Regions from separate parts of the Pseudomonas sp. LBUM1643 genome, predicted to be linked through region 2. Evidence: riboswitches for the same ligand, from Rfam matches in the RefSeq annotation. Region 2 holds a riboswitch; each other region holds the start of a gene.
The links. Region 2 has a riboswitch for cobalamin ahead of ACA063_RS16125 (CbtB domain-containing protein). Riboswitches for the same ligand answer to the same signal wherever they lie in the genome.
Positions count from the first base shown of each region.

Region 1 (3,270 bases), 600 kb from region 2:
CGAATCGGTGCGTGACGGGACGGAAGTTTCATACGGACGCTGCGCCCCGAAACCACCGGACGGAGGATTGGAGCTGCCCATGGCGGGGTCACTGTCGCGGGTGCTGGTATAGGCGGCAGAGGTGCCGGCTTTCAGGAATCGCGACAGGCCGAAGCCCAGGGCAACACTGCCGGCAATGAACAGCGTGGGGTTGCTGCGCGCCAGATCGGCTGCATCGTGCAGCAGCTGTTCGGCACTTTTGCCACGCAGATTGCCGGCCAGCCCGCTCATGGACTCGGCCATATCGGCCAGGTAGTCGGACATACCGAGCGTGTCCTTGCTTTCTATCTCGGAGACAAAAGATTTCGCCCCCTGGGCCAGTGCCTCGATCTGGTCTGCTGCTGTGTCACGGTACTGCCCGAACTGCGCATCCGCTTGCTGCCGCGCATCACCAAGGGCCTCGGTAACGCCCTCCTTCAAATGTTGAAAATCGGCTTCCGGTCTTCCGGAGTCCTGACGATCGGTCTGACCGTCAGTCCTGCTGTCTGAACTATTCATGACGTCCCTCGCTGTTCAAAAAAAAGCGTTATCGGGTACGCCACGAGCGCTCGCAGCCCCCCTCAGTTCAGATGACGGAGCGACGTTGAAAGGAGTTCCAACAAAATGATGAGCGACGTGAACCCTCGGATACACGGGAGGAAAATGCTCGCTGATGAAAGAGAATGAAAAAGAATTTCAAAGAATCACTGCGGTCTATCACTGACCATCGCAAGAGTAGGTACTCATGAAATTCTCACAATTCTGCCAGGCACTCTCCAATCGAGCCGGCAGCTCAAAAACCTTCCTCACCGCCATTGTCCTGATCATCGTATGGGCACTCACAGGTCCCTATTTCCACTACAACGACACGTGGCAACTGATCATCAACACCTCCACCACGATCATCACGTTCCTGATGGTCTTCCTCATCCAGAACACCCAAAACCGCGACAACGATATCTTGCATCTGAAAATCGACGAGCTGATTCGAGCCACCCAAGAAGCGCAGAACGCTACCTTGTCACTGGACAAAATGGGGAGCCGGGACCTGAGGAAGCTGCGTAAGCATTACAGCTCTTTGGGGGATGTTGAGGCGATCAAGGTGAGTGATTGAAGCCTACGGCGAACGCAACCAATACCTGGAAAAAACGCAGTTCGGTCCGCTTTTGATTTGCACTTGATTTGCTTTTGATGTGCTTTTGATTTGCTTTTGATCTTCTTGCCCCCTCGTAAGGCCGAGCGCAGGTTCTGCGCAGTGGGTAACCCGGCAAGGATGCCGGGTTAGCCGCGCACGGCCATGGATGGCCGATCGCGGCGGGCCCACGGAGCAGGACCGGAGCGAGGGTATGCCGAGCCTTAGCGAGGCACCGCACGAAAGGGGCAAGAGCCCTTGGTTACTTGGGGCTCTTCCAAGTGACTCGCTGTAAAAGCGAAACCAATAGTAGCCATGACCGCAGAAACGGATATGTACACCAACAACAATCCCACCGCCGATCAGGCCGCCATCGCCGGCAAGCCAGCTCCCACAGTTTGATCGGTGTACATATGGGAGAAACTTGTTGCCTGACAGGTCGTCATCGCGAGCAGGCTCACTCCTACAGTTAATCCGGGTGCATCTGGGGGATGTGGCTTGGTTGTCAGGACGCCATCGCGAGCAAGCTTTGCTCCTACAGTAGATCTGGGTGCATCGGGGTTAGACAGGTTCCCCTCGGACGGTCTGATCGACTACCATGCCGCCGCCGGTTTCCACATGGGATTAATAGGGAATCCGTGATGCTCACACAGCATCAAACGGAACTGCCCCCGCAACTGTAGATGCTGAGCCTGCTCCACGAACGCCACTGGGATCACCCCCGGGAAGGCCGGAACCAGGCGATGACGCATCAGTCAGGAGACCTGCCGGCCAAGCAAATCACTAACCGGCGGGGTGTCCGGGAAGGACATCCTTGTCGCGTGCGTCACTTCGGTGATCGGCCTTGCACTGCCCTTGCCGCAGCGTTCGATGATGTGTTTCCAGACCGTATACCTCTGCTCCGTGTACGGTTCAAATGGAGATCGCCTCATGCTGCTGCCCCGCTTCGCCACCCTCCTCTCGGGCCTGGGTCTTTGCGCCCTCGCCCAGGCGAACCCGACACAGTATCCCCTCACCGTCGAAAACTGCGGTAGCACGCTGACGTTCCAGCACGCGCCTGTCCGGGCCGTGACCATTGGCCAGGCCGGCACTGAAATGCTCTATGCCATGGGCTTGAGCGACAAGCTGGTCGGCACATCGTTGTGGTTCAACGATGTCCTGTCCACGTACAAGACCCAGAACGACAAGATCGAACGCCTGGCCGACAACGAGCCGAGTTTCGAAGCGGTGATCGGCAAACGTCCTGAACTGGTGGCGGTGGAGCTGGAATGGATGGTCGGTCCGCAAGGCGCAGTGGGCACTCGCGAGCAGTTTCATGAGCTGAATATTCCGACCTACCTGATGCCCTCCGATTGCGAAGCCAAAGACAACCTGGTCGGCGCCGATGGCACGCGGCTGGAGGCGTTTCGCATCGACAGCATTTACAAAAGCATCAGCCAATTGGCGCAGATCTTTGATGTTCAGGCCCGTGGCGAGCAGTTGAACGCCGAACTCAAGGCCAGCCTGGCGAAGTCGATGGCTACGGTGCAGAACAAGGACCTGAAGCACACCAGCGCGCTGTTCTGGTTCTCCAGCGCCAGCCTCGACATCGACCCGTACGTCGCCGGCCACAAGGGCATCCCGGATTTCATGCTCAACACCTTGGGCGTGCGCAACGTCGTTGAGTCCAACGAGGAATGGCCGACAGTGGGCTGGGAAACCATCGCCAAGGCCAACCCGACGTTCCTGGTGATTGCGCGCATGGACCGCCGGCGATTCCCTGCTGACGATCATGAAAAGAAACTGCAATTCCTGCGCAGTGACCCGGTGACGCGCAACATGGACGCGGTGAAAAACAACCGGATCATTATCCTCGACGCCATGGCGATGCAGGCCAGCGTCAGAATGTTCGACGGCCTTGAAACACTGGCGACCGCCATCAATGGCTACGACCTGCCGCAATGACCAGGACGCTGATTCGCACGCTGCTGGCGCTCGCGACACTGCTGCTGGCAGTGATCGCTGGCGTGGCCATTGGTGAAACGCCGATCGAGCCGAGCGTGGTGTTCCAGGTGTTGGCCAACAAGCTGTGGGCAGCCGGGCATGTGCTTGATCCCATCGACGAAGGCATCGTCTGGAAC
Region 1 covers NZ_CP166813.1:4,203,113-4,206,382, forward strand. The annotation lists gene ACA063_RS18885 (hypothetical protein) at 1-537, opposite strand, end outside; gene ACA063_RS18890 (low affinity iron permease family protein) at 764-1,132, shown strand; cobalamin riboswitch at 1,742-1,936, shown strand; gene ACA063_RS18895 (ABC transporter substrate-binding protein) at 2,081-3,094, shown strand; gene ACA063_RS18900 (FecCD family ABC transporter permease) at 3,091-3,270, shown strand, end outside.
Region 1: linked by a shared signal. The riboswitch ahead of ACA063_RS18895 (ABC transporter substrate-binding protein) and the one ahead of ACA063_RS16125 (CbtB domain-containing protein) in region 2 are both predicted to bind cobalamin.

Region 2 (3,270 bases):
GATCAGGTCAGCCTTGTTGAGGATCACCAGGTCGGCGCTGGCCAGTTGGTCGGCGAACAGTTCGTGCAGCGGCGACTCGTGATCCAGGTTCGGGTCGAGTTTGTGCTGGGCGTCGACCTGATCCGGGAAAGCAGCAAAGGTGCCAGCCGCCACGGCCGGGCTGTCGACCACGGTGATCACCGCGTCAACGGTGCAGGCACTGCGGATTTCCGGCCACTGGAAGGCTTGCACCAGTGGTTTTGGCAAGGCGAGGCCGGAGGTTTCGATAAGGATGTGGTCGAGGTCGCCACGACGGGCAACGAGTTCGCGCATCACCGGGAAAAATTCTTCCTGGACGGTGCAGCACAGGCAACCGTTGGCCAGCTCATAGACGCGGCCGTTGGCTTCTTCTTCGGTGCAGCCGATGGCGCACTGCTTGAGGATTTCACCGTCGATGCCCAGCTCGCCAAACTCGTTGACGATGACGGCGATGCGCCGGCCCTGAGCGTTGTCGAGCATGTGCCGCAGCAAGGTGGTCTTGCCCGAGCCGAGGAAGCCGGTAACGATGGTGACGGGGAGTTTGGCCAGTGTTTTCATCGGATGCCCTTTGGCAAGGTGGCGGGCATGCGGGACGACAATCGCTGCGACAGGTGCGCGCGCGGAAGAGTTCGCCACCGGATCACCCCGCCCGGTTGTAGTGAGAATCTGTTTCGAGGCAGGTCTCCTGGCTGACGGCGTGCCGGGCAGTTTCGCCTGGCATTCGCTGCGCCTTCCCGCGAACCCGTTGGACAGGGTTTGCAGTGGCGTGGCAGCGAACATCACCGTTCACAGTTGCGGGGGCAGCCGCGGCTTGAACCGCGTTCCCTTCTTAGCTTCGGCAAATACCGAAGAACCTCGAATGCGCAAGGCTACGCATGGTCTTGGGGCGGGTCAATCGTTGAGCTTCACGCGCTCCCCTGTAGGAGCTGCCGAAGGCTGCGATCTTTTGACTTTGCTTTAAAAACAAAATCAAAAGATCGCAGCCTTCGGCAGCTCCTACATAGAGCCCATTAGTCTTCGCCCCTAACGAGAACCCTTGCCAATTGACGCCAAACCCCGCCCATGCTCTCCTACACGCCTTGTTACGGGTGCCCTTCACAGGGTGAAACGGGAAACCGGTGAATCATGTGCTTTACTCAAGGCCATGTCAGTCCGGTGCTGCCCCCGCAACGGTAAGCGATTGAAGAATCAAATCCACTGTGCCAGCAGTTCGGCATGGGAAGGTGATTCTTGCAGGTTGAGGCCAAACCCCAGCCCCTCGTGAGCCCGGAGACCGGCCCGCAACACACAGTGATTTTTCACCTTCACTGAATAACAAACCCGCGGTGGGCGGGCGCTGTTGCATCTCTGCGTGCCCGATTCGCAGGGATCTTCCATGCGCTCTATTCACCCGCTGACAGACCAGAGGGAAGCGCCATGTCGACCATCAGCACCACCGGCAGCAACACCGCCAGCAGCACCACGACCCTGACTCAACGCCTGACCGCCGCCTTGTGTGCGTCGATCCTGGGCGCATGCCTTGTGTACTTTGCCGGGTTCTCCCACATCGAAGCGGTGCACAACGCCGCCCACGATACCCGTCACAGCTCCGCATTCCCGTGCCATTGAGACCTGCCGACATGATCAAGCGTATTGCGCAAACCGCAGGTTTCACCGGGCTGCTGGCCGCCCTCCTGCTGACCCTGCTGCAAAGCTTCTGGGTCGCTCCGCTGATTTTGCAGGCCGAGACCTACGAAAAATCAGAGCCTGTCGCGGTAGAAATCCATGAGCATACCGGCACTGCCATGGCCGCTCATGCCCACGATGCCGAAGCCTGGGAGCCGCAAGACGGCTGGCAGCGCGTGCTGTCCACCACCGGTGGCAACCTGGTTGTAGCGGTTGGTTTCGCCTTGATGCTCGCTGGCCTCTACACCCTGCGTGCGCCCAATAGCACCGCGCAAGGCTTGCTGTGGGGCCTGGCCGGTTACGCCACGTTCGTCCTCGCGCCAACCCTGGGCCTGCCGCCTGAACTGCCAGGCACTGCCGCTGCCGACCTGGCGCAACGCCAGATCTGGTGGATCGGCACCGCCGCCTCTACCGCCGTCGGGATCGCACTGATCGTGTTCAGCCGTCACTGGCTGATGAAGGTCCTGGGCGTGGCGATCCTGGCCGTTCCCCATGTGATCGGCGCGCCGCAACCGGAAGTGCACTCGATGCTCGCCCCGGAAGCGCTGGAAGCTCAATTCAAAATCGCTTCGCAGTTGACCAACGTCGCGTTCTGGCTGGCCCTGGGCCTGATCAGCGCCTGGTTGTTCCGCCGCAAAGGTGAAGGCCAATACCGCGCATGACCCATGCCAGCACAGCGCCGACGCTCGTGGTCGGCCTGGGCTGCCAACGCGGCTGCCCGGTCAGCACGTTGCAGGCACTGCTCGACCAGGCCCTTCAGGCGCATCAGATCGAACTTCACCAGATCAAGGCACTTGCCAGCATCGACCTGAAGCGTGACGAGCCTGGCCTGATCGAGCTCGCCAAACAGTTGGGATTACCGATCATGTACTTCAGCAGCGAGCAGTTGGCGGGTTATCAAGAGCAACTCAGCCATCATTCGGACATCGCCTTTGAGCGCACGGGTTGCTATGGCATCGCCGAAAGCGCCGCACTGGCCCTCGCCGAACAGCTGGCTGACGCACCGGCAAAGCTGCTGATTTCGCGACAAAAATACGCTCAGGCCACCCTCGCATTGGCGTGCACCGCTTAAAATCCTCAATAATCCCCACCCCGATCATGAGCAATCTTCATCTGAAGGTGTGCCTCGCCCCTTTTTTCACAGGATACGACGATGACTGTCTTCTTCATTGGCGCAGGTCCCGGCGACCCGGAACTGATCACCGTCAAAGGCCAGCGGCTGATTCGCAGCTGTCCTGTAATCATCTATGCAGGATCTCTGGTGCCCACTGCAGTCTTGGAGGGGCATCACGCCGAAACGGTGGTGAACAGCGCCGAACTGCATCTGGAGCAGATCATTGAATTGATCAAAACCGCCCACAGCGAAGGCAAGGATGTGGCGCGGGTGCATTCCGGTGATCCGAGCCTGTACGGCGCGATTGGCGAACAGATCCGCTACTTGCGTGAGCTCGACATCCCGTTTGAAATCATTCCCGGCGTGACCGCAACCGCGGCTTGCGCTGCACTGTTGGGGGCTGAACTGACGCTGCCGGATATTTCCCAAAGCGTGATTCTGACCCGTTATGCCGACAAAACCGTAATGCCCGC
Region 2 covers NZ_CP166813.1:3,606,118-3,609,387, forward strand. The annotation lists gene cobW (cobalamin biosynthesis protein CobW) at 1-576, opposite strand, end outside; cobalamin riboswitch at 677-891, opposite strand; cobalamin riboswitch at 1,088-1,314, shown strand; gene ACA063_RS16125 (CbtB domain-containing protein) at 1,435-1,626, shown strand; gene ACA063_RS16130 (CbtA family protein) at 1,638-2,345, shown strand; gene ACA063_RS16135 (cobalamin biosynthesis protein) at 2,342-2,755, shown strand; gene cobM (precorrin-4 C(11)-methyltransferase) at 2,837-3,270, shown strand, end outside.

Region 3 (3,270 bases), 1.8 Mb from region 2:
GCCCCGTCCTTGACCGAGGTGATGTAGTCCGGCACCAGGTCACTGCCGATTTCGTCACGTTCGTTGACAGCGGTCCATAACGCGCCGCTATCCGGCTCCCAGGCCATGCCGTTGGGATTGCGCAGGCCCGAAGCGAAAATTCGGTGATTGCCGGTCGCGCGATCCACTTCCCAAATGGCCGCGCGGCCTTCTTCCTTGTCCATTCCGTTTTCCGCGACGTTGCTGTTGGAGCCAACGGTGACGTAAAGCTTGTTGCCATCCTTGCTGGCGATAACGTTTTTGGTCCAGTGATGGTTCAGCGTACCACCCGGCAAGTCGACCACTTTGATCGGTTGCGATTTGATCGCCGTGTCACCGTCTGCATAGTGGAAACGCAACAAGCGGTCGGTGTCGGCGACATACAGATCATTGCCGACCAGGGTCATGCCGAAGGGCGAATTCAGGTTCTCCAGAAACACGGTGCGGGTTTCAGCAATGCCGTCGTGATCCTTGTCCCGCAGCAGCGTGATGCGATTTGGACTTGGGACGCCAGCCCCCGCGCGTCCCATGACGGTCTTCATGACCCAGCCTTTTATGCCTTTGCCATCATCGGGCTTTGGCGGTGCGTTGGTTTCCGCCACCAGCACATCACCATTGGGCAGCACGTAGAGCCAGCGTGGGTGATCGAGCCCTTCGGCAAATGCCGCCACCTGCGTGCCGGCCGCGGCTGTCGGTTTGGCACCGTCAGCCCAGCCGACGGCCGGGGCGATGTTCACCGTCGGTATCAGGGTCTTGTTCGGTTCTGGCAGCTTGGGTGACGGACCGGTGCCGTCGGAGACTTGCAGGCTGGAGGTTTCACCGCAGGCGACGAGACCTCCGGCGAGCGCGATGACGAGAACGAGCTGGGGTTTGCGCATGCTGATCTTCCCTTTAAATGCATTGACCTGATCAGTAGAGAAGCGCAAATGTGCGATGGTTCAACGGGGCACAATCAATCAAACGATCTGCGGCAGTTATTCGCGCAGACAAGTCCCGTCTTTAATTGACGCTCCACCCCCAACCCTCTAACCTTCGCGGCTTGTTTCAGGTGCTCTGTGACGTCGTCGACAGAGTGAAACAGGGAAGCCGGTGAGTGATCGCTTTGTTGCACGAAGCTTCGCGATCCCGGCGCTGCCCCCGCAACGGTAAATGAGTAAAAACTGCGCCTTGTGCCACTGTGTCGATTATCGGTATGGGAAGGCGCGCAGTTCGGCGTCAAGCCGCTCATGAGCCCGGAGACCGGCCTGATCCATCCAGCGGCATCACGGTGGGCGATGCCAGGCTTTTTGCCGTCTATTCTTGTGCCTGCCCGCCGTTATCCAGCCCCAACGGAGAGCTTCCCCATGACTGATACCCCTGATCGCGACGAACGCCACCTGGCGCGCATGTTGCGCAAAAAAGCCGTGATCGACGAACGCATCGCCAACTCCCCGAATGAATGCGGCCTGCTGCTGGTGCTCACCGGCAACGGCAAGGGCAAAAGCAGCTCGGCGTTCGGCATGCTTGCCCGGTCCATGGGGCATGGTATGCAGTGTGGTGTAGTGCAGTTCATCAAGGGGCGTAACAGCACCGGTGAAGAACTGTTCTTCCGCCGCTTTCCGGAGCAGGTGCGTTTTCATGTGATGGGCGAAGGTTTCACCTGGGAAACCCAGGACCGTCAGCGTGACATTGCTGCTGCCGAAGCGGCGTGGGCAGTTTCTCGTGAATTGTTGCGCGATCCGTCGATAGGTCTGGTGGTGCTGGACGAGTTGAACATCGCGCTCAAGCACGGCTATCTCGACCTCGATCAGGTACTCAGCGATTTGCAGGCCCGCCCGCCGATGCAGCACGTCGTGGTAACCGGGCGCGGCGCCAAACCGGAAATGATTGAACTGGCTGACACCGTGACCGAAATGGGCGTGATCAAGCATGCGTTCCAGGCCGGGATCAAAGCGCAAAAAGGCGTCGAATTGTGAATCAACCCCGTCATTGCCCCGCGGTACTCATCGCCGCGCCGGCCTCCGGTCAGGGCAAGACCACCGTCACCGCTGCGCTGGCCCGTTTGCATCGCAATCAGGGGCGCAAGGTCCGCGTATTCAAATGCGGTCCGGACTTTCTGGACCCGATGATTCTCGAGCGCGCCAGCGGTTCGCCGGTCTATCAACTGGACATGTGGATGGTTGGCGAGCAGGACAGCCGTCGGCTCCTGTGGGAAGCCGCGGGTGAGGCAGACCTGATCCTCATTGAAGGCGTCATGGGGCTGTTCGACGGCACACCGTCCAGTGCCGATCTGTCGCGGCATTTCGGTGTGCCGGTGCTGGCCGTGATCGACGGCACGGCCATGGCGCAGACCTTTGGTGCGCTGGCGTTGGGGTTGGCGCGGTATCAGCCAAACTTGCCGTTTGCCGGCGTATTGGCCAATCGGGTCGGTACCTTGCGCCATGCGCAGTTGCTCGAAGGCAGCCTGACGGAAGGGTTGCGTTGGTACGGCGCATTGTCCAGAGAAACCGGGATTCAATTGCCGAGCCGGCATCTCGGCCTGGTGCAAGCGAGTGAGTTGAACGACCTGGACCTGCGCCTCGATGCCGCAGCCGATGCACTGGCTGGCAGTTGCGAAGTTGCGTTGCCCCCGGCGGTGGAATTCGCCGCGCCGGATGTGATCGTCGCCGAGCCCTTGCTGGCGGGCGTGCGGATTGCCGTGGCCCGTGATGAAGCGTTCGCTTTCACCTATGGCGCGAGCCTGGATTTACTGAGGGCCATGGGTGCCGAGTTGCTGTTTTTCTCGCCGATCCGGGACGCCCATTTGCCCGACGCGGACAGCCTGTATCTGCCAGGCGGTTATCCCGAATTGCACCATGTAACACTGTCACAGAACACCTCGATGCTGAATGCGATTCGTGCTCACCATAGCGCTGGTAAACCACTGCTGGCCGAGTGTGGCGGCATGTTGTACCTGCTCGACTCATTGACCGATGTCGACGGCACGCGCGCGAAGCTGGTCGGCTTGTTGGCGGGAGATGCAGTGATGCAAAAGCGACTGGCGGCGCTGGCGTTGCAGGCGGTCGATTTGCCCGAAGGCTCACTGCGCGGGCATACCTATCACCACTCTTTGACCAGCACCGAGCTTCAACCGATCGCCCGTGGGCTGAGCCCGAACGGTGGGCGCGGGGCCGAGGCGGTTTATCGTGAGGGGCGGATGACGGCTTCTTACGTGCATTTTTACTTTCCGTCGAATCCGTCCGCGATTGCTGCACTGTTTGCGCCTGACCGTGA
Region 3 covers NZ_CP166813.1:1,814,611-1,817,880, forward strand. The annotation lists gene ACA063_RS08175 (PQQ-dependent sugar dehydrogenase) at 1-896, opposite strand, end outside; cobalamin riboswitch at 1,048-1,280, shown strand; gene cobO (cob(I)yrinic acid a,c-diamide adenosyltransferase) at 1,362-1,973, shown strand; gene ACA063_RS08185 (cobyrinic acid a,c-diamide synthase CobB) at 1,970-3,270, shown strand, end outside.
Region 3: linked by a shared signal. The riboswitch ahead of cobO (cob(I)yrinic acid a,c-diamide adenosyltransferase) and the one ahead of ACA063_RS16125 (CbtB domain-containing protein) in region 2 are both predicted to bind cobalamin.